Regions from separate parts of the Roseibium sp. ROS1 genome, predicted to be linked through region 2. Evidence: riboswitches for the same ligand, from Rfam matches in the RefSeq annotation. Region 2 holds a riboswitch; the other holds the start of a gene.
The links. A riboswitch is a leader RNA that binds a small molecule or an ion and turns the genes downstream of it on or off. The one in region 2 is predicted to bind S-adenosylmethionine.
Positions count from the first base shown of each region.

Region 1 (15,405 bases), 300 kb from region 2:
TCCTGGGCACGCAAACCCGCCTCTGGTCCTGATCGTTCACGGGGACGGGCCAGCGGACCGCTATTCCGGCGGTGGGTACATGCCTCTCATCAGCCGTCTTCTGGACAGCGGTCTTGCCGTCTATTCCTGGGACAAGCCTGGCGTCGGCGAAAGCCAGGGCAACTGGCTTTCCTTTTCCATGGATGAGCGAGCCCGCCTCGCGGCAACGGCCCTTGCGGCCGCCAAAGAACAGCCCGAATTGAAGACGTCTCCAGCCGGATTTCTCGGCTTTTCGCAGGCGGGGTGGGTTTTGCCCATTCTGGCGGAAGAGCCAGCACAGGGCGATTTCTTCGTGATTGTCGGCGGAGCTGTCAACTGGTTGCGGCAGGCTGGGTATTATACCCGGCGCAGGCTGGAGCTTGCAGGTGCAGACAGCAAGGCGATCGACAAGACACTCGCGCAGGACGCAAAAGACGGACAAAAGTTTCTAGACCGGGATTTTTCCTATCAGGACTATCTCGACAGCGGCATGGACAGGGTTCCGATGCCGGAAGATCGCTTCACCTTCGCGCGCCGGAATGCGGCTTCCGACTCCACCACCTCCCTTGCCCGTATTTCCTCGCCCGTTCTGACACTGCACGGCACAGAGGACCTCAATGTCGATCCTCATTTCAATTCCGGCATCTATCGAAAGATGCTGACGGACAACAATCCCGCCAACCGCTTCGTGATCGTCCCGGAAGCAACCCATGCGCTGTTGCGGGCGGAAGCCTTCAACTACCAGCTCGAAGGGCAAATGCCTTCCTGGTCGAAGGCCTTGTTCATGGTCCTGGGGCGCCGTGCCTACGCACCGGGCGCACTGGACACCATAACAATCTGGATCAAGGAACAGGCCTCAACAGCAAACAGCCTTTCAACTTCACCAGATCGATCAAATTGAACCCTTTTTGTTTTCGGTCCTTCAATCCGCCGCACCTTATCACCGGTGCGGGGACAGCACGCTTGTGGGCTGCCGGGACCTGTAGGTCCTTCAGTGCGGAGACAGGGACATGAGCAATCAGGCAATCGGAGAGCGGACAAGTGTGCGCTATCCACTGAGGCGACGCCGCCAGAGGCTGCGCGTACAGCGCCCCATGCCTTATGCTGTCCGGTACGTGCAGGTTCGCACCGCTCCAAAGCAGGCGAACTGGGGCACGCGAATGATGATTGCCTTTGCAGGCTTCGTCTGCGGCCTTGCAGCCGACGCGCTGGTGATGTTTGCCGAAGACCATTTCCATCTGGCAAAGAACCGGGATCCGGATCTTTTCGCATGGGTGCTCGGCACCGGCTTTGCCGGCCATATCCTCTATCTGATCTTCGGAATACTAGCGGTCACGTTGCTGACGGCCTTCAACCGCCGCAAGTGGATCTTGTGGCTGCTGATCGGCTTTGTCGGCGGACTGCTGAGTATCTGATCGGCTGATAGCCTCAATTCAGGCTGTGGATCGCATCCGGCAGATCGAGTGAAAACGCCGGAATGACGACGTCGAACATGGAGCCGTCCGGACGTTCCATCGAGTAGGACCCGGCCATGATGCCGCTGTCGGTCGAAAGCGGGCAGTGCGACGAATACTCATAGGTCTCGCCAGGCTCTATCACCGGCTGTTCGCCGACCACGCCCTCGCCGCTGACTTCTTCCTGGCGCCCTCTGGCATCGGTTATCTGCCAGTAACGCGTCTTCAGCTGCACCGGTTCGCTGCCACCGTTGTGGATCTCGACCATATACGCCCAGATATACTCGCTCTCTTCCGGACGCGATTCATCGTCCAGATAAAACGGCTCGACGGAGACTTCGATCCCTTGGGTGATGGCGGTGTAACTGCCAGACACGGCTTTTCCTTAATTTCAGAACTGCGAACCTTGAAATAGACCGGTCCCAAGCGACTTCCACGGGTGGTGCCCGCTCGTTCAGGAGGGGCTTATAGGGCGAATGACGCAAGCGTGAAAGAGGGTTGTGACATATGAGGCCGGAATTGCTTGAGATTTGAGGCCGGATTTTGCAAGAACACCATCTGTCAGACCCAAAACAGTGATCTCTTCATGTTCGATGCCCACCTGCGCCCGCTGATCGATCCGCCGTTGAACCGGCTGGGCCTGATCCTTGCCGGCACGGGGCTTACCGCCAACAGCGTGACGCTGGCGGGCTTTGCTGCCGGTATGGGGGCAGCCATCGCTATCGCAACTGGTCATACCCTGATCGGCTTGTTCCTGATCGCGGTCAACCGATTTGCAGACGGTCTCGATGGCGCGTTGGCCCGGGCAACGGCCAAGACGGATCTCGGCGGCTACCTCGACATCACACTGGATTTCTTCTTCTACAGCGCAATCCCTCTGGCCTTTGCCATACAGGACCCGGCCCGCAACGCTTTGCCGGCGGTGGCACTTCTTGCCAGCTTCTACGCCAACGGCTCGGCCTTTCTGGCCTTTGCCATCATGGCGGAGAAGAACAAGCTGACCACCGACGCTCAGGGCTCCAAATCGCTCTATTACATAGGCGGGCTGGCCGAAGGTACCGAGACCATCGCGCTATTCCTGCTGATGGCCCTGGTTCCCGCCTGGTTTCCTGCGCTTGCCTACGGTTTTGCCGCGATATGCGTCGTGTCCGCCGGCGCCCGGGTGCTCATTGGCGTGAAGGCGCTGCGGCAGACAGGCCGTTAGATCGCCTGGAGCGCCTTCTCGATATCTTCCAGCAGATCCTGCGGATCCTCCAGACCGATTGAAAGCCGCAGGATACCATCGGTGATACCGAGTTCCGCGCGCGCTTCCTCGCCAATCGACTGGTGCGTGGTCGTCGCCGGATGGGTGATCAGGCTCTTGGCGTCGCCCAGGTTGTTGGAGATCTTGACGATTTCCAGCGCGTTTGTGAAACGGAACGCGGCTTCCTTGCCGCCCTCGATTTCCATCGCCAACATGGTGGATCCGCCGCTCATCTGGCGTTTGGCAACATCGGCCTGCGGGTGGTCGTCCCGGCCCGGATAGATCAGCCGCGCGACCCTGGACTGGCTTGCCAGATAGTCGGCAATCCTGCCCGCCGTTTCCGTCTGGCGCGCAACGCGCAGCGGCAGCGTTTCCAGGCCCTTCAACAGGACCCAGGCACTGAACGGGCTCATGTGCGGACCGGTATGCTTGATGAAAGGCATGACCTCGTCGTTGATCCATTCCTCGTCCGACAGGATCACACCACCGAGGCACCGGCCCTGGCCATCGATGTGCTTGGTGGCCGAATAGACGACCACATCGGCACCGAGCTGAAACGGCGACTGATACAGCGGGGTCGCAAACACGTTGTCGACGATCAGACGGGCACCGGCTTCCTTGGCGATCTGTGCCACGGCCTCGATGTCGATGACTTCCAGCGTCGGGTTGGTCGGGCTTTCCAGGAACAGGGCCTTGGTGTTCGGCCGAACAGCCGCCTTCCACTGCTCGATGTCCGTTCCGTCTACCAGCGTGCTTTCAACGCCGAAACGCGGCAACAGTGTTTCGCAAATATAGCGGCAGGAGCCGAACAGGGCCTTGGCGGCAATCACGTGATCGCCTGCCCTTACCGCTGCCATCAGCGCCAGATTGACGGCCGCCATGCCGCTGGCGGTTGCCCGCGCGGCCTCGGCCCCTTCCAGTGCCTTGATACGGTCCTCGAACATGGTAACGGTCGGGTTGGCATAGCGCGAATAGACATAACCCGGGTCCTCGCCATTGAACCTGGCCTCGGCAGCTTCGGCACCGCTGTAGGTGAAGCCCTGGGTCAGGTAGATGGTCTCCGAGGTCTCACCAAACGGTGACCGCATGGTGCCGCCATGAACCAGAGTGGTTGCAGGGCGCCAGTTCTTGTTTCCGGTCTTGGTGGTCTCAGTCATGTCTTTCATTCGCTCCAAACGCAAAAAACCCCAGCCTCAAGACCGGGGTTCTCACCTCCGGCCTTTTTAGCAACTTGTTTAACGTGGCTGCAAGCCGGCCGGCCCAAATCACCACGAAGTGAGCCTGTCCTACGGGAAAAGCGGGCACAGGTCAATTGTCTTGCGCACGATCCCTTCAAAAGCCCCGTTCTGCCAGAATGCCTGTTGGCGCGGGCGGCCCGATCCTTTAATGACCATAGACCAGCATAATGCGGAACATCTTCATGAACGTCACAGCGGGTCAGGTCTTGAACGGAAGCGCACTTCTCACAGCAAACGGCATTTTGCCGGAACGGGTAATCCAGGCCATGTTCGCCGCCGGAGAGATTTCAGCGGACGCGCCGCCTGTCACCGGTCAGATACAGCCTGCCAGCCTCGACCTGCGTCTGGGCAAGGAAGCCTACCGGGTGCGTGCCAGCTTCCTGCCGGGCCCCGACATCCAGGTAGCAGCTCGGCTTGAGCAGATGAAACTGCACACGGTCGACCTGAGCGAAGGTGCCGTCCTTGAAACAGGCTGCGTCTATATCGTGCCGCTGCAGGAAAGCCTCGCCCTGGCTCCCGATATTTCGGCAACTGCCAACCCGAAAAGCTCGACCGGCCGCCTGGACGTCTTCACCCGCGTCATCACAGACAACGGCCTTGCCTTCGACACCATTCCGGCCGGCTACACCGGTCCGCTTTATGCCGAAATCTCGCCGCTGACCTTTCCGATCCTCGTGCGGTCCGGGTCCCGCCTCAGCCAGATCCGCTTCCGGCGCGGTCAATCGCTCATTCCCGATGCGGAGCTGGAAGAGGTGCACAAGGCCCACACGCTGATGAGCGGTGGCAACGAGCGCATCGGCAACGGTGTGCAGCTTTCCATCGATCTGGAAGGGACCGGACCCAACAGCCTGATCGGATATCGCGCCAAGCAACACTCCGGACTGATCGATGTCGATGTCGTCGGCGCGCAGGACGTCCTGGATTTCTGGGAACCTATCTATCGCCGCCAACGGGCGGAACTTATCCTCGATCCGGATGCATTCTATATTCTGGTCAGCCAGGAAGCTGTGCATGTGCCGCCGGACTATGCGGCCGAAATGGTGCCGTTCGATCCACTCGTCGGCGAATTCCGCGTCCATTATGCAGGCTTCTTCGATCCCGGTTTTGGCCACGCCAGTGCCGGTGGTGTCGGCTCGCGCGCGGTTCTTGAAGTCCGCTCACATGATGTCCCGTTCATCGTGGAACACGGCCAGACCATCGGGCGTCTGGTCTATGAACACATGGCGGAGCGCCCGGCGACACTCTACGGTGAAGGCATCGGCTCCAACTATCAGGGCCAGGCACTCAAGCTGTCCAAGCACTTCAAGGCACCCGCCTGACCGCCGATGGCCCTGAAAACCGTCACCCGTGAGTTTGAAGGATTTCTGGAAGACCGGAAGTCCCGCTTTCTGGCGCATCTGGTGCCGGTGGACATGTTCGACCAGCGGATGGAAGAGCTGCGCAAGGAGCACAAAAAGGCCAATCACATCGTCACGGCGCACCGGAGACTTCTGGAAGACGACCGGATTGAGGAGAGCGGCAAGGACGACGGTGAACCGGCTGGCACCTCCGGCATGCCGACATTGCGCGTGCTGCAAGGCGCCGAACTGATCAACTGCGCTGTTCTGATCGTGCGTTATTTCGGCGGTACGAAACTCGGCGGTGGGGGCCTCGCCCGGGCCTATTCCGGCGCAGCGCAGGATGCGATCTACAACGCCGACCTGGTACCGTTTCAAAAGATACTGTCGAAAACAGTTCGCGCAGATTTTGCGTCCGGATCGGAACTGGAACGGCGGGTCGAGACCCTCGGCCTCACCGTCATGGCGCGCGACTACACCGAAGACGGAGTGACGCTGACCGTCGAAGGGCCGGAAGAGGTTCTGGCTGAACTTTAGGGAGCGTCGACGTCCCGTCACTCCTTCCAAGCACTAGGGCCGGCCCCTCCCCCAGTCGTCATTGCCGAACTTGATCCGGCAATCCATACCTGGATCTCAGTCACAAAGAGACAATTGGCTCAGGAAACGGAGCGTCCTGGTTCCCACGGTTCAGCCATGGGACGACGCCTCAGATCGTGAGTAGCTCTTGGTGCATCCGCTGACGCCACTGTTTCAGTCCGCCGCGCCGCCTTACGTCCGCGTCTTGCCGGCTTCCGCCTTCAGCTCTTTCAGTTCTGCTCGAAGCGCCCTGACCTCTTCCAGGATCAGACCTGTGTCGTCGTGGATGGCCTGGCGGTTGGCGTCGGCTTCAGCCTCGTGTTCCTCCTGCATGGCGGAGACGATGATACCGATAAAGAGGTTCAGCACCGTGAAGGCCGTGCACAGGATGAAGGGGACAAAGAACAGCCAGGAATAGGGATAGACATCCATGACCGGACGCACGATGCCCATGGACCAGCTTTCCAGGGTCATGACCTGGAACAGCGTGTAGAGCGATGCGCCGAGATTGCCGAACCATTCCGGAAAGGCTTCTCCATAGAGCTTGGTTGCCATGACGGCGAAGACGTAAAAGACCAGCGCCATCAACACGACGATGGAGCCCATGCCCGGCAGGGCGGCCACCAGCCCGCCGATAACACGGCGCAGGGACGGTACGACGGAAATAAGGCGCAGAGCCCTCAGGATTCGCAGCGACCGCAGAACGGACAGGTTGCCTGTTGCCGGCATCAGCGAGATTGCAACGATGCTGAAGTCGAAGAGGCTCCAGGGGTCCTTGAAGAACTTCAGGCCATGGGCATAGAGCCGCAAAGCCAGTTCAACGACGAATATGCCCAGGATCACCTGATCGACCAGCCTGAGGAAACTGCCTACCTCTGCCATGACAGCAGAACTGGTCTCCAGACCGAGCGTCACCGCATTCAAAACGATAACGCCAATGATGCAGACTTCCCAGTTGCGTGAGGTGACCAGCGCCCTGACCTGATTTCGCATATATATGACCCGGTTTGATGTCTTTTCGTGCGTACCGCACTGCCCGGGCCGGAACATGGCGATTTCAGCGTCGCAGCGCAAGATCGCAGCGCTTTGGAAAAGCATCTCCCCATCAGACAAGCGTGCTTGACAGGTCGGGCAAGTCGGCGCAGAAAGCTCATCAGGTTCGGCGGGTGTAGCTCAATGGTAGAGCAGAAGCTTCCCAAGCTTAAGACGGGGGTTCGATTCCCCTCACCCGCTCCAAACAACCAATCCAATTCCCGAATTTCCCAGTGGCTTTTCTTCAGCGCAGCGTTTCGCCGACCTGTGGGGTTTTCCGGACATCAGCGCGGCTGAGGCCAACATCCTTCAAGAGATAGTCGGGCAGATCCGCCAGGTGGGCCATGTCGCGCCGACGGCGCAGGCACTTCAGCGCAAAATGCAAGACGGCAGCACCGAGACCGGCTCTACGGACGCGTGCCAGGTGCAGGGGTACAAGGTGATCGGTCATCTGTTTTGCTCCTTTCCGACGGGACAGGAGCAAGTTTAGAAAAAGCCTCTACGGACAGTGCGCAAAATTCTCAGTTTTGAGCGATAAATTCGCAAAAATTCCGATTTTGAGATAAACTACCGCACAATTACGCCAAACAGGACTTTTCATCATGGATCTGGACGATTTCGATCATCAGCTGCTGCATCTCCTCAGTCTCGATGCCCGGCAAACCGGCAAGGAACTTTCCGAGAAGGTTGGCCTGTCTTCTGCCGCCTGCCTGCGCAGGGTGCAACGCCTGAGAGAAGTCGGGGCGATCGAGCGGGAAGTGGCCATCGTGTCACCGGAGGCAACTGGCGCCTCCGTTACCTTGCTCGTGATGCTGATGCTGTCGCGTGGACAGCCGGAACGCATGGCGAAGTTGCGACAGAAGTTGCTGAAGCTTCGGGAAGTGAAAAAGATCTACCACGTCACGGGTCCGGCCGATCTGGTACTCACCGTGCAGTGCTCTTCCATGGAAGCCTATGCAACTTTCACCGAGGCGCATTTCTATGAAGACGACATCAAGGGCTTCGATACGATCGTCGTCCTGCGCTCATACGATCCGGAACCGGAGACCTGACTGCACTCCGCGGAATTCAGCCGACGCTGTGCGTATCAGAGTACACGTGTTTGTTTTCGGAATGCCTCATGACATCTTCGACGGAGCGGGCTGACAAGCGCTGCCGGTTCGCGATATTCTGTCTGTTCGATTCCCGGCGCGTATTGCCGACCATGACTTGATACGGAACGAGACGTCCGCGTGCCAGCTTCACTGCCACTTCTCAAGACTATCTGCCGCGTCGCAGCCGGGCTGCTGACGCTTGGCACTTTGGCGCTTGGTACTTTGGCGCTCGGCGTCCTGTCGGTTTCAGCCCAGGAAGCTTCGGTCCGCGTTCCCAATTTCTGGGATCCGAAAGCCGTCCACGACCGGCCAAATGCCATTCCGGACAAGATCCAGTTTCTGGCAACCGACGGATATCCACCCTTCGTGTTCCGTGACCAGCATGGCCGTCTTACCGGCTTCAATGTCGATCTCGCACGGGCTCTCTGCCAGGAGCTTGGAAGTTCCTGCGCCCTGCGCATCAAGGACTTCGAGGTTCTTCTGCCTGCACTGGACGAAGAAGAAGGTGACGCGATCATCTCCGGCCTGTCGCGCAGCCTCCCCTCCACGCGCCGCCTCAACTTCACCGAGGACTATCTGAAGCTGCCGGCGCGGTTTGTGGTTCGGGCGTATAACGCGTCCGATTTCAACGAGCAGGCGCTCACTGGCAAGCGGATAGCCGTTGAAGCCGGGTCCCGCTACGAGGCGTTTGCCAAGCGCTTCTTTCCCGATGCCGAGATCATCAGTCTGGAAACCGCAGAGGCGACACGCGAGGCGGTCAAGGGCGGTTCGGCCGATGCTCTGTTCGGCGACGGCCTGAACCTGTCCTTCTGGCTGCCGAGCGAAGCTGCAGATGGCTGCTGTGCCTTTGCCGGCGGCCCGTGGCTGGAGCCGGGCTATTTTGATGAAGGCATGGCCATTGCGACCCGCCAGGACGATCCGGAACGGGCTGCGGCCCTTACATATGCCTTGCGCCAGCTTCACCAGAAGGGCATCTACCGCGAGCTTTACCTGCGCTATTTTCCCATGAGCTTCTTCTGACCTTTCCCGCCATTCCCGACAAAGAACCAGGTCAGCTTTTGCCTTTCGCGTCCTCGACACGCGCCTCCTTCCGGCGGTCCGGATTTTTCAGGAACGGGATCGCCAGGCTGAAGGGAAACGAATGCGCACGCGGCGTGAGCGCGGCACCGAGCCCGATTTCCATTGTCTCCTGTCCCTGCTCGGGATCTTCCACGTAGGTTCCGAACAGACGGTCCCAGACTGAAAGATAGAACCCGTAGTTGGAATCCGTCTCGTGCGGCAGCACCGAGTGATGAATGCGGTGCATGTCTGGAGTCACGATCAGAAACCGCAAGGGGCGGTCCAGCCAAAGCGGCAAGCGGACATTGGCGTGGCTGAAAACCGCAGAGCCGTTGAGAACGATCTCGAAGATCAGCACGGCTTCAACAGGACCGCCGAGGGCGATGATGACCAGCCCCTTCCAGAGGAAGGACAGCAGAATTTCGATCGGGTGGAACCTGAGCGCGGTTGTTGCGTCCACCTCACTATCTGCGTGGTGCATGCGGTGAATGCGCCAGAACAGCGGAACCTTGTGTGACACCAGGTGCTGAAACCACACCGCAAGATCGAGCACGACGAAGGTGATCAGACCGGCCACAACACCCGACCAGCCGAGCAATGCAAAGAGGCCCCAACCCTTTTCCTGTGCCAGCATTGCAAGGCCGACGCCGCCGATGGGGAAGATCAGCCGCACCAGAAGGGCATCGAGCAGAACAATGCCCCAGTTGGTCGGCCAGCGCTTCAAGCGGCTGCTCATCAGGCGCCGCCGTGGCAAGCCCGCCTCCAACAGCGCCATTATCAGAAAGATGCCGCCGAAACAGGCCATGCGAACCTGGTTGATGTCGATCTGGTCAAACATGGGGTCTTTTGAAACGTCCTGACTAATGCTGCTTGCCACGGTCCCGATCGCACGATAGGGCGATACGACAATACTCCTGATATCATTCCTTGCCGCTGCGACAGATCACATCATCATGACCGACTTTCTCTGGAACCGCCCCGAAACGCCACCTGTGGCAACACTGCTGCTGGCCCATGGCGCTGGCGCAGCCATGGACTCAACCTTCATGAACAAGCTCGCGGCAGCCCTCGCGAGCCAAGGCATTGCGGCCGCACGTTTTGAATTTGCCTATATGGCCGGCCGCCGGACGGGAGGCCCGAAAAAGCCGCCGCCCCGGGCCGACAAGCTGATTGCCGAGTTCCAGACCGCCCTGCAATCTGTCCTCAGCCAGAGCGACAGCCCTCTGCTGATCGGCGGCAAATCGATGGGTGGTAGGGTCGCCGCGATGCTGGCAGGCGGCGGCTCGCTGCCCGGGCGCGCCAAGGGCGTTGCCTGTTTCGGCTACCCTTTCCACCCGACCGGCAAGGCCGATGCCGAGTGGCGGCTCCAGCCGCTGCAGGACGCCAAACGGCCGGTTCTGGTTCTCCAGGGCGACAGGGATCCGTTCGGCTCGAAGGCGGAACTCGATGAAGTGACCTTGCCAGCTCATGTCAGCCTTACTTATCTGGAAGACGGCAACCACGACTTCGGACCGCGCGGCAAGTCGCCGGCGACACTCGACGGCAACATCAAGCTGGCAGCCGAAGCAGTCAGGGCATTCGTGGATCGGCTCACGGGTTAGGGCCCACTACGTACCCGGACAAGCGCAGCGCAAGTCCAGGGCTTACGCGCAAGGCAGCAAGGAAAAAGCCCGGACCGTTTCCGATCCGGGCTTTTTGAATTTCACGACAGTCCGGCTTACTGGCCGGGCTTGCCGTCGAATTCGTAGCTGGTGCTGCAGAACTCGCAGGTGACGATGATCTTGCCGTCGACAGTCATGTGGTCGACATCGTCGTCGCTGAACCCGGCGAGAACATTCTCGATCTTCTCGCGAGAACAGCTGCACTTGTCGACCAGAGGCTGCGGTTCGAAAAGGCGGACGCCGCGTTCGTGAAACAGCCGGAAGAGCAGCATTTCCACGCTGACTTCCGGATCAGTCAGTTCGACATCCTTGACCGTCTCGACCAGTACCTTGGCTTCCACCCAGGCATCATCCTCGTCAATCTCGTGCGGGCTCGTGCCTTCTGGGGCATTGCCCGGATCAATGTCAGCCTGGCGCATGCGTTCCGGCGCTTCGGGCAAGAACTGGATCAGGATCCCGCCGGCGGTCCAGGTTTTCACGTGCCCCTCGCCTTCCTGGCGGGTGAACAGTTCACCGACACCAAGACGAACTTCTGTCGGGATCTGCTCGGATCGCTCGAAGTACCGGCGTGCGACTTCTTCCAGCGACACACCATCCAGCTCCACCAGTCCCTGGTAGCGCTGCATGTGCATTCCCTGGTCGATGGTCATCGCCAGATGTCCGTGCCCGAGAAGGGCCTCCTGCGTTGCCTTGCCATCAGCCATCAGCGCTGCGACTTCAGCAGCATCCAAGGTTGCGCAGGCGCGGATTGCGTCGGGTGACTTGAAGTCGACGACCAGCATGGACACCGGCCCCTTCGTCTGCGTCTGCAGCGTGAAGCGGCCGTCGAATTTCAGCGACGTGCCCAAGAGGCTGGTCAGAACGATCGCTTCCGCCAGCAGGCGCGAGACCGGTTCCGGATAGGCATGCCGGTCAAGAATTTTTTCCAGGACAGGACCAAGCGCGACCGCACGGCCGCGCACGTCGAGCCCTTCCACGGCAAAGGGCCGGACAGCGTCCAGCCCTGCAGGCGTAATGCCCAGTTCATCAAGATTAAGTGCCACTTGGCTTGCCTTATGCTGCGCCGAAGCACCAGGCCAGAATGCCCTTTTGGGCATGGAGCCGGTTTTCGGCTTCGTCAAACACAACGGAGTTGGGACCGTCCATGACGTCCGAGGTGACTTCCTCACCCCGGTGGGCCGGCAGGCAATGCATGAACAGGGCGTCCTGGTTTGCCTCAGCCATCAGGCGTTTATTGACCTGATAGGCGCTGAGGAGGTTGTGACGCGATTCCGCATCGTCATCACCCATGGACACCCAGCAGTCGGTCACGACACAGTCGGTCCCCTTGACTGCCTCATATGGGTCCGTCGTGACCTGAATGGAACCACCCTTGGCACGAGCAGTTTCAATCAGGTCCATCGGCGGCGCCAGTTCGCCCGGCGTCGCGATGCGCAATTCGAAATCGAAGCGCGGCGCGGCATGAATCCAGGAAGCCAGCACGTTGTTGCTGTCACCGGTCCAGGCAACGCTCTTGCCCTTGATCGAACCGCGATGCTCTTCAAAGGTCAACAGATCCGCCATGATCTGACAGGGATGCGAGAGCTTGGTCAGGCCGTTGATCACCGGCACTGTCGCATTTTCTGCAAGTTCACGCAGGTCGTTGTGATCGAGGATGCGGATCATGATCGCGTCGACGAAACGCGACAGAACCTGCGCCGTATCGGCGATTGTCTCTCCGCGGCCGAGCTGCATTTCCGCACCGGTCAGCATCAAGGTCTCGCCGCCAAGCTCGCGCATGCCGACATCGAAGGAAATGCGCGTACGGGTCGATGGTTGTTCGAAGATCATGGCCAGCACTTTGCCGGCCAGAGGGCCCTGGCCGCGATGCACACCGTTGCGGCTCGACTTGATCTTCCGGCTGGTGTCCAGGATGGCGCGCAGTTCGTCGCCTTCGAAGTCCGTCAGATCCAGAAAGTTCCGGTAGGTTCCGTTTGCGGTCATCAGGCCGCTCCTTCCGCCAATTTCGCTTCCATGGCGACAGCAGCCTGTTCCAGGCGCTCGACAGCAATGGAAATTTCCTCTTCGCTCATGGTCAGCGGCGGCATGATGCGCACCACGTTATCGCCGGCAGGAACTGCCAGCAGACCGGCTTCACGGGCTGCAAGCACATAATCTGCCACCGGCACCACGCATTTCAGACCGAGCATCAGGCCGTTGCCGCGCACTTCGGCCAGAACGTCCGGATGGCCGTCCACCAGTCCGGCCAGCTTCTGCTTGAAGCTGAGCCCCTTCTGACGGACACCTTCCAGGAACCCGTCTTCCAGAACGACATCCAGAACGGCATTGCCGACTGCCATGGCCAGCGGATTGCCGCCAAAGGTGGTGCCGTGGGTCCCGGGGGACAGCGCCGCTGCCGTTTCTGCCGTTGCAAGACATGCGCCCATCGGGAACCCGCCGCCGATACCCTTGGCGATTGCCATCAGGTCCGGTTCCACGCCCGTCCACTGGTGAGCGAACAGCTTGCCGGTCCGTCCGACACCGGTCTGGATCTCGTCGAAGATCAGCAGAATGCCGTTGTCATCACAGATCTTGCGCAGCGCACGCAGGAAATCGGTCGGAATTTCGCGGATACCGCCCTCGCCCTGCACGGGCTCGATCGCGATTGCGGCCGTTTGCGGACCGATGGCATCTTTCAGCGCATCCAGGTCTCCTGCCGGCACCTGATCGAAACCGGGAGCCTTCGGGCCGAAGCCCTCAAGATATTTCGCCTGGCCGCCAGCCGCGATGGTCGCGATGGTCCGGCCATGGAAAGCGCCTTCGAAGGTCACGATGTGGAACCGCTCGGGGTTGCCGTTGTCATAATGATAACGGCGCGCGCATTTGATGGCAGCTTCCATCGCTTCCGCGCCGGAATTCACGAACAGCACCTTGTCGGCAAAGGTTTCCGCGCACAGGCGCTGCGCCAGCCGTTCGCCATCCGGGATCTGGTGCAGGTTGGAGGTATGCCACAGCTTGGCTGCCTGATCCTGCAACGCCTTGACCAAATGCGGATGGGCATGACCGAGTGCGTTGACCGCGATGCCGGAACCGCAATCGAGGAATCGTCGGCCATCGGTGGTAACCAGCCAGACGCCTTCCCCATGATCGAAAGACAGGTTCGATCTTGCGTAATTTCCGAATAGTGCAGTCGCGGACATAACCTCGTTTGTCTCCTTTAAACGCCCCTGCTGTCCCTGCGTCGCCCCGACGCCGGGCCGTCACCTTGAAAAGATGCCGAAGGGCCAAAACGCAACGTGCCGCCCCGATGAGGCGGCACGCAGCGGCTTTCTTATACACTGCCGGTACCATGCACTGTCAATGGAAATGGCGCACAAGACATTTCATGTGCCGCAGAGGGCGGATTTCATAAAATTCTCAATGACCTCGCCATAATTGGGGAAAAGTCGTTTCATCCCCAACTGGTTTGGGTCGAGTGGTTGCCTGACAAATTAACGTTATTGTAACCTCTCAGCAATCAGACACGAGATCTCGTGAGGCAAATCACCAAGAGGCACTAGATCTGCCAGCATTAAGCGTGCTTGCGCATGCTTAACACGGGGTTAATGGCCGCAGGACGGTCAAACTAAAGGGTGCGGCAATGAGTTGGACAAACGAACGAGTTGAGCTTCTCAAAAAGCTTTGGGGCGACGGCTTGAGCGCAAGCCAGATCGCAGGCGAACTGGGTGGTGTTACCCGTAACGCCGTGATCGGCAAGGTGCACCGCCTTGGCCTGTCCGGCCGCGCCAAGTCCACCTCTTCAAGCGCCAAGCCGCGCCGGCCGCGCACCGCAGCTCCTGCAACGGGTGCAGCGCCGAAGAAACCGACGACGTCACATCCGCAGTCGATCGGCGCGACGGCCCTTAAAGCAGACATCTCGCCTGCACCAGTGGTGGCCGCCAAGCCGCGCGTAGAGCCGATTGCAGAGCTCGTTCCGATCTCGCAGCGCGCAACCATCCTGACGCTGACCGAGCGGACCTGCAAATGGCCGATTGGCGACCCGGCGACCGACGACTTCTACTTCTGCGGCCGCCAGTCCGATGCCGGCGTCCCCTACTGCGCTCATCACTGCAAGATCGCGTATCAGCCGGTCGCCGACCGCCGCCGCGATCGCAAGACGATGGCTCAGGCAGGCTGATAGCCTCGCACCTAACCAATTCATGAGAAAGCCCGCCATCTGGCGGGCTTTTTTTTGTTTGGGCCTTCCATTGACCAGATGCCCGACCCCGACCAGTGACCTCCCACGGCTTGTTCTTGGCACCGATCCATGTCGTTTCCGTTCCATCAAATCAAACCTTGTTTGACCGCTCCGCCACGACAGGGACCGCAGGATCAGCCCCGACACCGACACATCTGATGGGGTGGTCGCAGAAGAGAACCTTGTTCCGCGAAAGGCACATAACCGCTGAGAAACAAAAAGCCCGCTTGAAAGCGGGCTCCTTAATTCCATTCTGCAAGTTGCGCTCAGGCAGTGGCAGAGGTGAACTGGTCATTGAAGGCGTATCCGGCACCACGGACGGTACGGATAGGATCCTTCGCCTTGCCCTTGTTCAGAGCCTTGCGCAAGCGACCGACGTGAACATCGACAGTGCGTTCGTCCACGTAGACATCGTGACCCCAGACCCCATCCAGCAGTTGTTCGCGGGAGAAGACACGGCCAGGCGATGTCATCAGG
Region 1 covers NZ_BAAGIG010000003.1:480,375-495,779, forward strand. The annotation lists gene ACYQ6M_RS18325 (alpha/beta hydrolase family protein) at 1-919, shown strand, start outside; gene ACYQ6M_RS18330 (hypothetical protein) at 1,029-1,433, shown strand; gene apaG (Co2+/Mg2+ efflux protein ApaG) at 1,447-1,848, opposite strand; gene ACYQ6M_RS18340 (CDP-alcohol phosphatidyltransferase family protein) at 2,059-2,676, shown strand; gene ACYQ6M_RS18345 (O-succinylhomoserine sulfhydrylase) at 2,673-3,872, opposite strand; SAM riboswitch at 3,918-3,997, opposite strand; gene ACYQ6M_RS18350 (2'-deoxycytidine 5'-triphosphate deaminase) at 4,136-5,272, shown strand; gene ACYQ6M_RS18355 (YigZ family protein) at 5,279-5,827, shown strand; gene ACYQ6M_RS18360 (ion transporter) at 6,059-6,859, opposite strand; tRNA gene ACYQ6M_RS18365 (tRNA-Gly) at 7,029-7,102, shown strand; gene ACYQ6M_RS18370 (DUF1127 domain-containing protein) at 7,143-7,349, opposite strand; gene ACYQ6M_RS18375 (Lrp/AsnC family transcriptional regulator) at 7,501-7,950, shown strand; gene ACYQ6M_RS18380 (transporter substrate-binding domain-containing protein) at 8,131-9,012, shown strand; gene ACYQ6M_RS18385 (sterol desaturase family protein) at 9,044-9,889, opposite strand; gene ACYQ6M_RS18390 (alpha/beta family hydrolase) at 10,005-10,652, shown strand; gene ACYQ6M_RS18395 (Hsp33 family molecular chaperone) at 10,769-11,755, opposite strand; gene argF (ornithine carbamoyltransferase) at 11,766-12,695, opposite strand; gene ACYQ6M_RS18405 (acetylornithine transaminase) at 12,695-13,891, opposite strand; gene ACYQ6M_RS18410 (GcrA family cell cycle regulator) at 14,332-14,868, shown strand; gene phoB (phosphate regulon transcriptional regulator PhoB) at 15,195-15,405, opposite strand, start outside.
Region 1: another riboswitch for S-adenosylmethionine. It lies ahead of ACYQ6M_RS18345 (O-succinylhomoserine sulfhydrylase); the one in region 2 lies ahead of ACYQ6M_RS19750 (hypothetical protein).

Region 2 (15,405 bases):
CACATACCCGCAAAGTGGACGCGCGCATCATCTGCGCCACAAACCGGAACCCGGTTCAGGAAATATCCGCCGGCCGCTTCCGCGAAGACCTTTACTACCGGCTGCACGTGCTGCCGATCCACATGCCGCCTCTCAGAGAGCGCCGCGACGATATCCTGCCGCTCGCCGAAACCTTCCTTGATCGCTATTCGGCGGAAGAACGGCGCGGTTTCAGAGGATTTGATGCGGACGCGGAAGCGCGGATCATTTCCTATCCCTGGCCGGGCAACGTCCGCCAGCTTGAGAACACCATCCGGCAGATCGTTGTCATGAATGACGGTGCCGCGGTCACCTACGACATGCTGCCGCTGATCATTCGTGACCAGAGCAGCCGGCCGGGCACCTTGATCGACCTGTCCCGCGAGCGATCGCGCGTGGCGCCGCCAAGCCGGCCGTTCGGAACCATCGAGCCGCTTTGGGCCCAGGAGCGGCGTATCATCGAAGACGCTCTTGATGCCTTTGACGGCAACATCGCCATGGCGGCAGCAGCTCTTGAGATCAGCCCTTCCACTATCTACCGAAAGCGCCAGTCCTGGACAGCCCGCAGCATGTAAATGCCCGGACCGGCGACACGTTAACCGCAATCGGGTTTTCTACTTTCGCGGATAACGAACAGAGTACAGCTAAATCCGGCGTTTACCGCGCCGCACACATTGCCTTGTTTAATCGGACAAGTCGGTTTATATCGGCAAAATCGCTGAAAACGACAAGATTTAAAGGCGTGCGGGGATATAGATGATGCTGGTGGGAAAATATGCTTTTCGGCAGACGCTGTCTGCTGTTCTGATTGCAACCGGACTGTCTGCTGGACAGCTGTCCGCGCAGGCCCAATCCCCCGCCAGTCCTCCAGAAGCTTTCCAGAACGCACTTGCCGCCTATGATCAGGCATGGGCGGCTGCCGGTCTTTCGTTCACGGCCGCAACCTTCGCTTCCAGCCCGAGCACCGGATATGGCGAGTATACGCCGCGCGCTGATGCAACGTTTGCCGATGGTGAAGCGCTGTCTGTCTACGCGGAACCGGTCGGTTACGGCTTTCAGGAAACCGAAGGCGGTTATGCCTATGAGCTGACCGCGGACTACAAATTGCTGACCAAATCCGGCCAGGTTCTGGCCGAACAGGAGAACTTCGCGACCTTTTCCGGCAGCGGCCGGTCCAAGCAGCGTGAACTTTCCGCGGCCCTCACGTTTCAGTTCAGCGGCCTGCCGGCCGGCGACTACCAGCTGGAAACGAGCTTCACCGACGAAATCGGTGGCAAAACGAGCGCCTTTACACTGCCATTCAGCGTTTCCGGCGCGAATTGAGCCGGGCTCGCTGACGCAGCAGCAGCGACGCCATAATTCCGCCTCCCCGGTCTGTTGACTACCCCATAGGTGCAACGCGACCGATTGCGATTAAATTCTCGTCACAAAGCATTGACAAGCTGAGCACAGCTACATAAATCCATGGCGCTGTTAGCACTCGCTGTTAAGGAGTGCTAATTGGTGGCGGGAGGCAATTTCCTTCCGTGCAACGCAACCCAATGTTCATGTCTCGCGCGCTGCCTATTGCGTGGGGCGCGCTCATGAGAGGAAACAGTGTTATGGCATTTCGTCCACTGCACGACCGTGTCGTCGTTCGCCGCGTAGATTCTGAAGCAAAGACTGCTGGCGGCATCATCATTCCGGACACCGCTAAGGAAAAGCCGCAGGAAGGCGAAATTATCGCCATCGGCACCGGCGCCCGCAAGGACAACGGCGAGATCGTTCCGCTCGACGTCAAGGCTGGTGACCGCGTTCTGTTCGGCAAGTGGTCCGGCACCGAAGTCAAGATCGACGGTGAAGACCTCCTGATCATGAAGGAATCCGACATCATGGGCGTGATCGCGTAACCAGCCGCGAACCGCTTCTGATTTCAACCTGTTCCAAAAGAGTGAGACGATCACATGTCTGCTAAAGAAGTAAAATTCTCCTCCGACGCACGTGAGCGCATGCTGCGTGGTGTCGACACCCTCGCAAACGCCGTCAAGGTGACCCTCGGCCCGAAAGGCCGTAACGTCGTTCTCGACAAGGCTTTCGGCGCACCGCGCATCACCAAGGACGGTGTGTCTGTTGCCAAGGAAATCGAACTGGAAGACAAGTTCGAAAACATGGGCGCCCAGATGGTGCGCGAAGTGGCTTCCAAGACCAACGACATCGCTGGCGACGGCACCACCACCGCGACCGTTCTGGCTCAGGCCATCGTCAAGGAAGGCGCTAAGGCTGTTGCAGCCGGCATGAACCCGATGGACCTGAAGCGCGGCGTTGATCTTGCTGCTGCTGAAGCCGTCAAGGCTCTGACCGCTGCTTCCAAGACCATCACCACCTCTGGTGAAGTTGCACAGGTCGGCACGATCTCCGCTAACGGCGACGAGCAGGTCGGCAAGGACATTGCCGAAGCCATGCAGAAAGTCGGCAACGAAGGCGTGATCACCGTCGAGGAAGCAAAGTCCCTCGAAACCGAACTCGAAGTCGTTGAAGGCATGCAGTTCGACCGCGGCTACCTGTCTCCTTACTTCGTCACCAATGCTGACAAGATGATGGCTGACCTGGAAAAGCCGTACATCCTGCTGCACGAGAAGAAGCTTTCCAACCTGCAGGCCATGCTGCCGATCCTGGAAGCTGTTGTTCAGTCTTCCCGTCCGCTGCTGATCATTGCTGAAGACGTTGAAGGCGAAGCACTTGCTACCCTCGTCGTCAACAAGCTGCGTGGCGGCCTGAAGATTGCTGCTGTCAAGGCTCCGGGCTTCGGCGACCGCCGCAAGGCCATGCTGGAAGACATCGCGATCCTGACCGGCGGCACCGTTATCTCCGAAGATCTCGGCATCAAGCTGGAAAACGTGACCCTCGACATGCTCGGCACCGCCGAGAAGGTGTCCATCACCAAGGAAAACACCACCATCGTTGACGGTGCTGGCTCCAAGGACGACATCAACGGCCGCGTTTCCCAGATCAAGGCTCAGATCGAAGAAACCACTTCCGATTACGACCGTGAGAAGCTCCAGGAGCGTCTTGCAAAGCTCGCAGGCGGCGTTGCCGTTATCCGCGTTGGCGGTGCGACCGAAATCGAAGTGAAAGAGAAAAAAGACCGCGTCGACGACGCTCTGAACGCAACCCGCGCTGCCGTTGAAGAAGGCATCGTCCCGGGTGGCGGTACCGCTCTGCTGCGCGCCAAGAAGGCAGTCGAAGGCTTGGCCTCCGACAACGCCGACATCGCAGCTGGTATCAAGATCGTCCTGCGCGCTCTGGAAGCTCCGATCCGTCAGATCGCTGAAAACGCTGGTGTCGAAGGCTCCATCGTTGTTGGCAAGATCCAGGAAAACGACGATCCGTCCTTCGGCTTCAACGCTCAGACCGAACAGTTCGTCAACATGATCGAAGCTGGCATCATCGACCCGACCAAGGTTGTCCGTACTGCTCTGCAGGACGCAGCTTCCGTCGCTGGTCTGCTGATCACCACCGAAGCCATGGTTGCTGAACTGCCGAAGAAAGACGCTCCGGCAATGCCGGGCGGCGACATGGGCGGCATGGGCGGCATGGGCGGCATGGGCTTCTAAGAAGCCCAAAGCTCACAAGCTTTACAGAAAGGGCGGTCTTCGGACCGCCCTTTTTTCTTGGCCGCCCATCATCTCATGCTTGTGCCGCCTCGCGGCACGGGCTTCCAAGAAGCCCAAAGCTCACAAGCTTTACAGAAAGGGCGGTCTTCGGACCGCCCTTTTTCTTGGCCACCCATCATCTCGCGCTTGTGCCACCTTGCGGCACGGGAGGCGGCAGTGGTTTTCAGAAAACTGAACAGCAGCTCAACCAAGCGGCGCACTTGCCCTTCTTGCTACCTCTGTGTTTTCATATCGGTCCAAGATAACCCTGCTCTTCGCGCATCCTTCAAATGTCCAGCCCAGCCAATGTCTTTCGAGAACTGCACGAGACCGGGTGCTTTATCGTGCCCAATCCGTGGGATGCCGTATCCGCCAGGCTGTTGGCGCACTGCGGCTTCAAGGCTCTGGCCACCACGTCGTCGGGATATGCCTTCACGACAGGCCGGCGCGATAGTTCCCGGCAAATTTCCAGGCAGGAAGCGATCGACCACGCATCGGCATTGTCCCGTACGACTGGCCTTCCCGTAACGCTGGACGGCGAAGACTGTTTTGCAGACACACCGGAAGGTGTCGCGGAGACGGTCGCACGTGCCGCGAAAGCCGGGCTTGCCGGCATCTCGATAGAAGATCGCGACACGTCCAACCCTGGTCGTATAAGACCATATTCCGAAGCTCTCGAGCGCGTTGACGCCGCTGTCTTGGAGGCCCGGAAATCCGGGATCGTCCTGACGGCTCGCGCCGATGGTCTCGGCAAGGGAGCCTATGACCTCGATGAGGTTCTTCGCCGTCTGTCCGCTTTTGCCGAAGCAGGGGCAGACGTCGTCTACGCCCCGGGCCTACCTGATCTTGAAGCCATACGGACGGTCTGCGCGTCGGTACCTGTTCCGGTCAACCATGTCATCGGGCAAGGTGCATCGGGCCTGTCCTTCGACCAACTCGCAGACGCTGGCGTTCGGCGGATCAGTCTTGGCGGATCATTTACCCGCGCGGCTCTGAGTGCGATCAATACACTGGGTCAAACCATCGCCGCGGGAGATTTTACCAGCCTTGATGCTGCTCCCACCTGGTCAAGGCTTTGTTAGATGCCAAAGCCCAACACCCGCCTCGCCCGGCGACAGATCAGGGCCGCAAGATTGACAACATACCAACTGGTCGGTATCTTTTGATTGCCTGGTGGCCGATCGGCAAGACCACTGGCTATGGCCACAGGCAAATCAGCCACGGCTGCACCTGAAATCGGCCTGAACACACCGCTGTTTCCAACTTCCGGTCAATAGAGGAACCACTATGCCACTGTCCCCGGGACTTCGTTTTCTGTCTGTACTTTGCGGTGTCGCAGCGGTGCTGTTGCCATCACTTGCTGCAAATGCAGGTGACGCCGCGACGGCTCTACCGGCAGGCAGTTACAAGATCGACAAATTCCATTCGACGCTCATATTCCGGGCAAATCACCTCGGCTTTTCGTACTACAGCGCGTCCTTTGCTGACTTTGACGCCGCGCTGGAACTCGATCCCGCTGATCCGGCTAACGCCAACCTGAGCGTCGACATAAACGTCGCATCCCTGCATCTGACCGCAACGCCACCCGATGGCTTTCGCGACATGCTGCTTGGCCCGGACTGGCTGAATGCAGGAGATCACCCGAAGATCACCTATCGCTCGACCAGCATTGAACTGACTGGCGCTGAAACTGCCGTCGTGACAGGCGACCTGTCATTCAGGGGAGAAACGCGGCCAGTTGAGCTCGACGTGCGTTTCAACGGCGGTTATCCGGGCCTGGCGGTTTACGACCCACAGGCTCGGATCGGATTTTCCGCAACAGGTACGCTGAGAAGGTCCGATTTCGGCATGTCCTACGGACTTCCGCCAGAAGGCTCCAACCTCGGGGTGGGGGATGATGTTGAGTTCGTGATCGAAACGGAGTTCAGCGGCCCACCACTGAAAGAGGCTGAAGCGCAATAATCCGGTCAGCATCCGTTCCTCATGCGTGACCGTCTTACACGGTTTTCGGAACCTTAGCCGCCTCTGACGGTTTTCTTCCTAGAATTGAACCATGGAGAGACCGATGGCACAGAGTATGCGACAGACTGCGTCAGACCAGTATGAGAATGCCGATCAACTCAACAGGACGATCGCTCAGGATGCCCAGACCGATCAGGAACTGGAATCCCAGGTTCCCCCGGTTTCCAGATATGGCACCATCTGGCGGGTCGCAGCGGTGATCATCCTGCTGCTGGCATTGCTGACTTCGGTCGTCTTCTTGGCCTGATCGACACCGTTTCACCTTAGTCGCGCGAGGGAATGTTGACCGCCTTCTGGCTTGCCGGGCGGTTCATGCAGGTGTCGACCCAGCGAACCACATTGGTGTGGGACGCGAAGTCGGTCACCTCGCCGGCCTCGTAGAAGCCGTTGAGATTTCGCGCCCAGGGCCAGCAGGCCATGTCTGCAACGGTATAGTCGCTCCCCATGATGAAATCGCGCCCATCCAGCTGCCGGTCTAGAACGCCAAGCAGGCGTTTCGTCTCGTCCCGGTATCGCTCGAAAGGCCGACGGTCTTCATATTCCCGGCCTGCGAACTTGTGGAAGAAGCCCAACTGACCCGCCATCGGGCCAAAGCCACCCATCTGCCACATCAGCCACTGCAGCGTTTCGGCGCGCCTTGCCGGCTCCTGCGGCAGGAACTTGCCCGACTTTTCCGCCAGATAAATCAGGATCGCGCCGGATTCCCACAAGGGCAAAGGCTCGCCGCCTGGTCCGTGCGGGTCGATGATTGCCGGGATCTTGTTGTTCGGATTGAGCGACAGGAATTCCGGGCTCAACTGGTCATTGCTGCCGAAATCGACCACATGCGGCTCATATGGCAGGCCCGTTTCTTCCAGCATTGCCGAAACCTTGATGCCGTTGGGCGTCGGCAGCGAATAGAGCTGAATACGGTCGGCGTGTTTGGCAGGCCATTTGCGGGAGATCTCGAAGTCAGACAGAACGGTCATGGAGCCCTCATTAGGGATTGCAGGTCCCGACCCCTGTCAGGATTACGCATAGATATAGCGCAGCATCGCTCGGCGCAAACTCACAGTCCGCTGACAATGAGAGTTGGTGTTTCGCCGCCGCCGCAATATACCTGCCTCGACAGACATCGGGCGGCGGGTGCCGAAAGAAGCCACATTGCCCCAGGACGACGCAGGAGACACCCATGGCGGACGACAAAGAAGCCCGAATCGAGAAGCTCGAGATCGATCTCGCTCATGCGCTCAACACCATTGATGAACTGAATACGGTCGTCTTCAATCAGGGACGCCAGCTGGACAGGCTCAACCGGCTCGTCACCAACATGACGGACCAGGTCACGGAACTGATGGAGAACGTTCTGCCCGGCCACCAGATTGAAAAGCCGCCGCATTACTGAAATTCGACGAGGGCGTTACCTGATCGCGCTCTTGAGGCACACGTCCGACCAGCCCTTGCGCACAGGCATCCTCATTTGATCCAGGCCATGGCGTTCCTCGCTCGAAACGTTATTGTGGCGGCAGATCCGGCAAGGGTGTGCCATGCGCTTTTTGAAACTTTTGATATTTGTTCTGCTGATCGCGGGAGCTATCGCGGGCTCACTTTGGTGGTTCAAGAAACCGCCGGAAGTGCAGACCGTGATGCCGACGACCGGGCGGGCGGCGGAAGTGGTCTATGCCACCGCAGTCGTTGAACCCGTCCGATGGGCGAAGGTTACCAGCATCATCCGCGAGCGGATCGTCTCGCTGTGCGGCTGCGAGGGTGACCAGGTCCAGAAAGGCGACCAGCTGGCGGAACTGGACAGCGGCGATGCCCGTGCGACGCTTGCCGAACTGGAAGCCCGCCAGGAGCTGGCGCAATCCGACAAGGAACGTGCGTTGCAACTGCTGGAACGCCGTGTCGTCAGCCAGCAGGTTTACGACAAGGCCCAGAACGAACTGATCCGCATCAACGCCATTACGGCGGCCCAGAAGGAACGGCTGCGCGACTATGTCATCGTGGCCCCCATGGACGGCATGGTTCTGAGGGCGGACGGGTCGGTGGGGGAAGTTGCCGAACCCGGTGAAATTCTCTTCTGGATCGGTCAGCCTTCTCCCCTTCAACTGGTGGCGGAAGTCAACGAGGAGGATATTCCCAAGGTCGCCAAGGGTCACAAGGCCCTGATCCGTGCAGATGCCTTTCCAGGCAAGGAACTGACAGCGGAAGTTGCCAGCATCACTCCGAAAGGCGATCCGGTGCTGAAGAACTACCGGGTCTATCTCGATCTCCCGGAAGACACCCCGCTGCGCATCGGCATGACAGCCGAGATCAATATCGTCACCTCGGAGAAGGACGACGCGCTGCTTCTGCCGACCGCTGCCTTCGACGGCTCGAAGCTGCTGACGCTGGATGGGGATAACAAAATCGTTCCGCTGGAGGTCGAAACCGGGATCAAGGGCACCCGCGCAACGGAAGTGCTGAAGGGGATCACCGGAGATAACCGGGTCGTCTTTCCCTATAACCCGGATCTGGCAGAAGGACAGAAGGTCAGGCCGGTTCCCGGAGACGGCAAATAATGCTTCTCCTGCGCATCGCATCCACCCACATTCGCAACCGCTTGCGCCAGACCATTGTCTCAACACTTGGCGTCGCACTTGGTGTCGGATTTTCGGTGGCGATGGCGAGCCTCATGGAAGGGTCTCAGCGGGATTTTACCGCAACACTGATCGACGCCATTCCCCATGTGGAGATCCTGGACGAGCAACGCGCACCGGCGGAACAACCGGCCAGTGCAGTCTATGACGCTGTCACCTATCATGGTCTCAGGCCGAAGGAAGACCTTCGCGGTATCCGAAATCCGACCGAAGCGCTTGCCTCGCTGCGCGACTGGGTGAACGGATCGATGGCGCAGCGCCTGAGCGGCCAGGCGGTGCTGCGCTATGCCGGACAGGACATCGGCATGACCCTGGTCGGTGTGGAACCAAAGCGCGAACTGACCGTCTCCATGATCGGCGAGGATATGCGCCAGGGCTCCTTCGAGGACCTGGATACGACGTCGAATGGCCTCGTTATCGGCGACAAGGCCGCGGAGCGACTGGGGGCGGACCTGGGCGATACCGTGACCCTGACATCCGCAAACGGTGTCGCCAAGCGCTTCAAGATCGTCGGCCTGTTCCACAGTGGCATCACCACCAGCGACGAAGGGCTTGCCTATGCGCCGCTGAAGGCCGTGCAGATCCTCCTGGAAAAACCGGACGTCATCAATTCGATCGCGATCCACCTCAATTCCATCGCCGAAGCCAACGCGGTTGCCGCACGGGCCGAGCGGCAGCTCGGCTACAAGTCGGTTTCCTGGGAAGAGGCCAACGAGGGGCTGATGGAAGCCTTCTTCGTGCGCAACGTGATCATGTACACGGTTGTCGGGGCCATTCTGGTGGTAGCCGGCTTCGGCATCTTCAACATCGTCTCGACGATCGTGCACGAAAAGGCGCGTGATATCGCGATCCTGAAGTCACTGGGATTTCCGGAAGTCGATATTCAGCAGATCTTCGTGCTTGAAGGGCTAGTGATCGGTATCCTTGGCGCTCTTGCAGGTTCGGCGCTCGGCTTCGGACTGTCGAGCTATCTCGCGTCTGTCAAATTCGAATTTACCCAGGACGTGGAGATGACCCACCTGCCGATCTATTTTTCCGCCCTGCACTACATCATTGCCTGCCTGTTGGCGCTGTTTTCATCCGGGATCGCCGGCTACATTCCCGCCAGGAAAGCCGCACGGCTCAATCCTGTCGACATTATCCGAGGGGCGACATGACCCCTTCCCCGGAAAAACAGACGGCTCCCGGCCACGTACTGCTGGAAGCGAGCAACCTCACCCGCATCTTGCCGGCCATCGTGCCGGTGACACTGGTACAGGATGTCAGCTTTCAGGTTGGCGAGGCGGAGTTCGTTGCCATTACCGGTCCGTCCGGTTCCGGGAAATCGTCGCTTCTGTATCTGCTTGGCCTTCTCGACAGGCCGACGTCCGGCGAGGTCCGGATAGACGGCCTTCCCACTCATGCGCTGACATCTGCCGAAATGGCGCATCTTCGCCTGGAAAAACTCGGCTTCGTTTTTCAGTTTCATTTCCTGCTGCCGGAATTTACCGCTTTGGAAAACGTGATGATCCCGATGCAGCGGCTCGGCAAACGCAGCCCCAAGGCCCAACTCGACCATGCGACGGAGCTTCTGGCGGCGCTGGGACTGGAAGAGTTTCTTCACCGCCGCCCGGAGCAATTGTCCGGCGGGCAGCGACAGCGCGTCGCTGTCGCCCGGGCACTTGCCAATTCACCGCAGCTGATCCTTGCTGATGAGCCGACCGGCAGTCTCGACAGTGTATCGACGGAACAGGTGTTTGAAAGTCTTCAGGCCATTGTGAAGACCGAAAGGACCACCGTCGTCGCCGTTACCCATGATATCGATCTCGCCGACAGGATGGACCGGCGTATCCATCTGGTCGACGGCCGCATCGATTACGACCGGCACCACCAAAGGGAAGAAGCACCCGGCTTGGGCGCATAATTTGCGACCTGAGTAGCTGGCACCGGTTTCAGGCGACTTGAGGCTCATGCACCGGCTGGACTATCGCCAGCAGCATCAAAAGCGCAACAGGTATCGCAAGCGCCCAGAACCCCATGACGGTCATCAGGAAACTCGCCAGAAGACCTCCGGCCGCGAAAGCCAGCAGGACGAAGGCCTGGTGACGGATCCGGGAGCGGCTGTCGGGCCGCGTTTCGGGATGCGTGAAATAGTCGGCGATGCCGAGCACAAGCTTCAGCGTATTGCCGGTCATGATGGTCGTGGGAACATGCCTGTTGAGCAGGGTCAGCATGATGACGTTCTGCAACGACATGGCCACGGTCGAAAACCCGACAGCCGTCAGAGTGACGGCAGACAACGGTCCTCCGGCTGACGGATCTCCAAGACCGGCGACGAACATGAAGCCCGCCACCAGCAAAGCTTCGAGCGCGAACAGATGCCGGACGGCAATCCTGTTTTTGCGCACCAGTGCAGTGACCGAAACGAACCAGAAGAGAGTCGAACCGAAGAAAACCGCGAGCACGAAAACCTTCAGAGCCGCGTTTTGCCCCTGGTGAAACACCTCCGTGCACAAGACGACAAGCGTTCCGGTAATGAATGCCGTGAAGGTGTGAAACAGGCCGAGAATGCAGACCACATCGATGAAGCAGGCACAAAAGGCGAGCAGGATCGGCACCAACGGCCGACTGTGATGCAACATGGATCGGTCCAATTGTGGAGCTCCCGAGCTAGTCCTTTGAGGAAGATGTGCCATGCACTGGTGGACTTGCCAAGCCGGATTGGACATGGCATAAGCGCGCCATCATCAAGAGAAGGGCTGGCGCCCTCGCCAACCTGCCATTCCGGGCAAGGTGGTTTCCGCAACAGGGATGCGGCTGGTCAGACCCTCAACCGAGGCTTTCCGGCAACTAAGCGGTTAATTTGCATGCGCCAGTCCTCCTCGGGCAACCGATGGAGGATTTTTTGTCTCAGGACCCTTTTGCCGGACGTGCGGCAGATCTGATCGAGAACCATGTGGCTGCGAGCTCCAAGCTTGCCGGAACGGATATCTGGTGCCAGGCTGCTGAAGACTGCGTGCTGGCGCGGATCAAATCCCTGCGCATCCTGGGTGGCCTACCGCGGCACAAGGCGCCGCTGAGCCAGACCGCCCGCACCGAGCGTTTGAAAACACTGCTTCAACTGTGGGCGAACGGCTGCACCTGCGCTGTCGATGAAGACCTCTTTGCCGATATTCTCAACCGGCACGGACCCGTCAGGCACTGACGGGGGTGCCCCGTGTGTGCACAACGTCTGCACTCTGCCAATTTCTTTGATACAGGCGTGCTGCAACAACTCGCCTCATCCTGAGGAAGGCCGAAGGCCTGTCTCGAAGGATGAGTTTTTTGGGGAACCAAGCCGGATGAGATCGCGGCGCTCAGTCCCTCTTGGGGACCGGGCGCGGCTTGCCGCCGTCATCGACGGCCACCATGGTGAAGACCGCTTCGGTCACCTTTTCACGATGGCCGTAGCGATGGCGCAGGGCCCAGGATTCAAGCTTGATTTCCATCGACGAGTTGCCGACACGAAGGACTTCGGCATAAACGCACAGCACGTCGCCCACATGGACAGGCCGGATGAATTTCATCTTGTCGACCGCGATGGTCACGACACGTCCCTCGGCCCGTTGACCGGCTGCGATACCGCCTGCCAGGTCCATCTGCGACAACACCCAGCCCCCGAAAATATCTCCCGAGGCATTGGTGTCGGCAGGCATTGCCATGGTGCGCAATGTCAGATCGCCTGTCGGCTTTTCGTCGTACACGCCTGAGCCCCTCCGCTGATTCTCGCAAGAAGACTAGGTCATCACCTGCAAGAATAGAAGTGGTTGATCGGAGGGCCTCAGAAGGAACTGCGGATCAAGTCCACCGTCAAAGGACAAACATCAGGATTGCCATGATCCACAACGGCATGGGGGCAGCGACCCAGATCAGCAGGATCGGCAGGCCGCGAAGCAGAAGGTTGGAGGTATTCATTTCGGTTGCTTTCTAGCTGAAGGCCTGGATTTCAAGGACTGTCATCGCCGAAAGGGCGACGATGCCGGTGATGAAGGCCAGTTTCGCGCTGCCGATGAGTGTGCGGCCAGCGACATCCAGTTTCGGCAGCGGCATGCCGCGCGAATCCAGATACATGGACAGAAGCATCAGCGAAAAGACGGTGAACCAGACGAACACCAGCACTTCCGCTATCAGGACAATCGTTACCAGCATGATCCGCTCCATTCAGAGGGTTGCGATGTCAGTTCGGCAGGCGGATTGGCTCCAGGGGTTCCGAAGGTGGCCAGCCACAGGCTCTGCGCGATGCGTTCGGCAATGGCCACAATCTCGTCTGCGAGGTCCGGCACGAACAATTCACGGATCACGGGCCGGAAGACACCGAGCCATTCGCCATAATCCGTGCTTACCAGCTCCTTCTGCTTCAGGTGAGCCGGCACGGGCTTGCCCTTGTAGGCGCCGTTCTTCATCAGGACGGATTGCCAGAAGGCTTCCATTTTCGGCAGGTGCTCTTCCCACCGGCCAGCCAGACGGCGTTCGAAGATGCCTCCGAGCCGAGGATGCTGGCGAATGCATCCATAGAAGGTATGCACCATCACATGGATCGCCTGTTCATCGACCTTCTCGTAACGACGGAGCCGGTCGCCCTGGTCCGGCGTTTCGCGTCTCTTCAGCTTGTATCTGTTGGTACTGGAGTTAGGGGCTTCCATAGCCGCCTCCATAACATTCATTTAAGATGCATCTTTTAAATGGCACAACAACCCGCTAAAATCAACATATAAGATGAATGTTTAAAGAGACCCAGCCATGCGCCTCAGTCAGGCCAGCGATTTTGCCTTGAGAATTCTGATGGCGACCGGCCAATCCGACGTCCCGCAGACCGTCGACAAGCTTTCGCGGCAGCTTGGCCTTGCCAAATCACATGTCATGAAAATTGTCGCTCATCTCGCCAAGGGTGGCTATCTGGAGACGACGCGCGGGCGTGGCGGCGGGATACGGCTGGCGAAAACACCGGACATGATCCGCCTGGGGGATGTCGTGCGGCTGATCGAGCCGGACCTTGGCGTCGTCGCCTGCCTGAAGCCCGAGCCCACAGTCTGCGCCTTCCTGCCCCGGTGTGCGCTGAAGGGCGCAATGGCGCGAGCCTCGGAAGCCTTTCTGGAAAGCCTCAATACCGAAACGCTGGCATCCATTCTGGCCGGAACACAGGTGGCACTGCCAGTCGAAACCAGCGCCTGAGGCAACCCCGGCTGCAACAAGGCAGACGGGGACCATCCGTTTCGAGCCTGGTTTTCCTAGAGCGTCGAAGCCTTTTCCAGGAAGTCCATCTGCTCCAGGCAGTAGTAGCCGGAAATCCGGCTGATGGTGCCTGCCCTCTTCCAGTCGTTGAGGACACGGCTGACGTTTTCGCGCGCGGCACCTGCCATGTTGGCGATATCTGCCTGGCTGAGTTTGTAGTGGATCAGCAACCGGCCATCGTCGAGCGGCTTGCCGAAGGTTTCCGCCAACTGCAGCAGGGTCTGGGCGACCCTTCCCGGCAAGGGCAGGAACGAGCGTGCCGCCAGCACATCATTGGCATGGCGCAGCCGCTTGCCGACGATCGACAGCATATGCCGGTAGACGGCCGGGTTCTCGTCGGCAAACCGCTGGAAGGCGGCCTTGTCGATGAAGGCAAGCTGGGCTTCCTTCAGGGAGATGACCGTTGCCGACCGCGGACGGCCATCAAGCAGGGCCAGTTCGCCGACAAGATCGCCAGGGCCGAGCACTGCAAGCAGCTGCTCGTCGCCTTCAACGGACAAAAGCGATACCTTGAGCGAGCCCTCCAGAACCGCGTAACAGCCGTTTCCGGGATCGCCATTTTCGAAGAGAATGGTGCCAGCCGATATTTTCATCGGCCTTGCAAGGCGCGACAGGCCGACAGCCAGTTCCGGGTCAAGCCCTTCAAGCGAAAAGCTATTTTTTAAAAAATCCTTGATTTCAGCCACACCTTACCCCTGCCAAAAGCGCTGCTGCCCGCGAAATTACAAGATCAAACGCCATCTTGTGATGCCCATCACGTGCATTCCAGCAAAATAACCCTATATCTAAGGACATGGAAGCGGGGCCGCCCCTCCCCTCTTCCGGACCTCCACGAAAAACGGCCCTGTACCCCGCAGGGCCGTTTTTTCGTTTCACCGTTTCGTCATACCCACTGGTCGATCCGAATTCGCAAGTCCGAAACAAACCTCACAAAAGCCTGACTGCCAGCACCTTAAGCGAAAGTTCGGTGTCAGTTCAGAAAAACGTCCTTCTTCTCCAGCGTCTGAAAGAACCTCTGGCTGGAAAGAACCTCAAACTGGCATTCGCGTATCGCAATCTTCCGGCGCGGTTCGTCCCGCCGCAGGCGATCATCCGAACGGCCGGGAATAGCAGCCACGAAACTGAGATCGCTCATGCCGTCAAAATGGTTATGCAAAAGAGCGTGCAGCGCTTCCTGATCCTCGGTCTCCGGCAAGGGATCCGCCTTGGGAAGCAGCTTCAGGCCGTGCGCCTTGGCAAGCCGTGCCAGACGGACAGCCTTGAGACCTGATTGCACCGGCGAAATCAGCAGTGGCGGTTCGGGATAATCGGCATGCTCGATCGCCTTCAGAACGATCCGCGCAAGGGACGTGCGCTCCAACAGACCTTCACGCACCGCCACGAAATCCGGCTGACGTTTCATCAACACGCTGTAACGGGCAAGCTGAGCCTGGGCTTCCTCCTGCAGAAGCTGGTCCGGCAGTAGCCGCAGCAAGGCACGGCGCTGCAGTTGTTCGCGCGTGAACATCCGGTCGCCATAGATTTCCTGCATGCGGGCGCTGACAGGCGAAACACGATCACCGCTGAAGGCCAAGGTCACCCCGAAGAGTGCCCGTTTGCCGACCTTCTCCGCGGTTTCCTGCAACGGACGGAATTCGCGTGGCCACAGCTCGGTGGCAACCATGGCTCCAAGAGCGCTCAGGCGCCCCCGCTCCACAAGTTCACGCAATGCGCGATCGACCCCGAAGGCAAGGCCGTAGTCCAACGCTCCAAGTGTAATTCGCTTCATGAAATTCCGCAGGCGGACCGGACAATGTGAATATTAAGCCACATCCCTGCGTCATTCAGCCAAGCAAATCAAGTCGGATGTTGGGTGGAGCCGACAT
Region 2 covers NZ_BAAGIG010000003.1:776,339-791,743, forward strand. The annotation lists gene ACYQ6M_RS19685 (sigma-54-dependent transcriptional regulator) at 1-593, shown strand, start outside; gene ACYQ6M_RS19690 (hypothetical protein) at 775-1,341, shown strand; gene groES (co-chaperone GroES) at 1,620-1,907, shown strand; gene groL (chaperonin GroEL) at 1,962-3,611, shown strand; gene ACYQ6M_RS19705 (isocitrate lyase/PEP mutase family protein) at 3,941-4,732, shown strand; gene ACYQ6M_RS19710 (YceI family protein) at 4,938-5,612, shown strand; gene ACYQ6M_RS19715 (hypothetical protein) at 5,716-5,919, shown strand; gene ACYQ6M_RS19720 (glutathione S-transferase N-terminal domain-containing protein) at 5,936-6,640, opposite strand; gene ACYQ6M_RS19725 (SlyX family protein) at 6,844-7,056, shown strand; gene ACYQ6M_RS19730 (efflux RND transporter periplasmic adaptor subunit) at 7,199-8,212, shown strand; gene ACYQ6M_RS19735 (ABC transporter permease) at 8,209-9,447, shown strand; gene ACYQ6M_RS19740 (ABC transporter ATP-binding protein) at 9,444-10,193, shown strand; gene ACYQ6M_RS19745 (YoaK family protein) at 10,222-10,911, opposite strand; SAM-I-IV-variant riboswitch at 11,009-11,133, shown strand; gene ACYQ6M_RS19750 (hypothetical protein) at 11,175-11,474, shown strand; gene ACYQ6M_RS19755 (acyl-CoA thioesterase) at 11,626-11,970, opposite strand; gene ACYQ6M_RS19760 (hypothetical protein) at 12,236-12,457, opposite strand; gene ACYQ6M_RS19765 (group III truncated hemoglobin) at 12,448-12,951, opposite strand; gene ACYQ6M_RS19770 (RrF2 family transcriptional regulator) at 13,049-13,480, shown strand; gene ACYQ6M_RS19775 (Crp/Fnr family transcriptional regulator) at 13,537-14,226, opposite strand; gene ACYQ6M_RS19780 (ChbG/HpnK family deacetylase) at 14,511-15,308, opposite strand.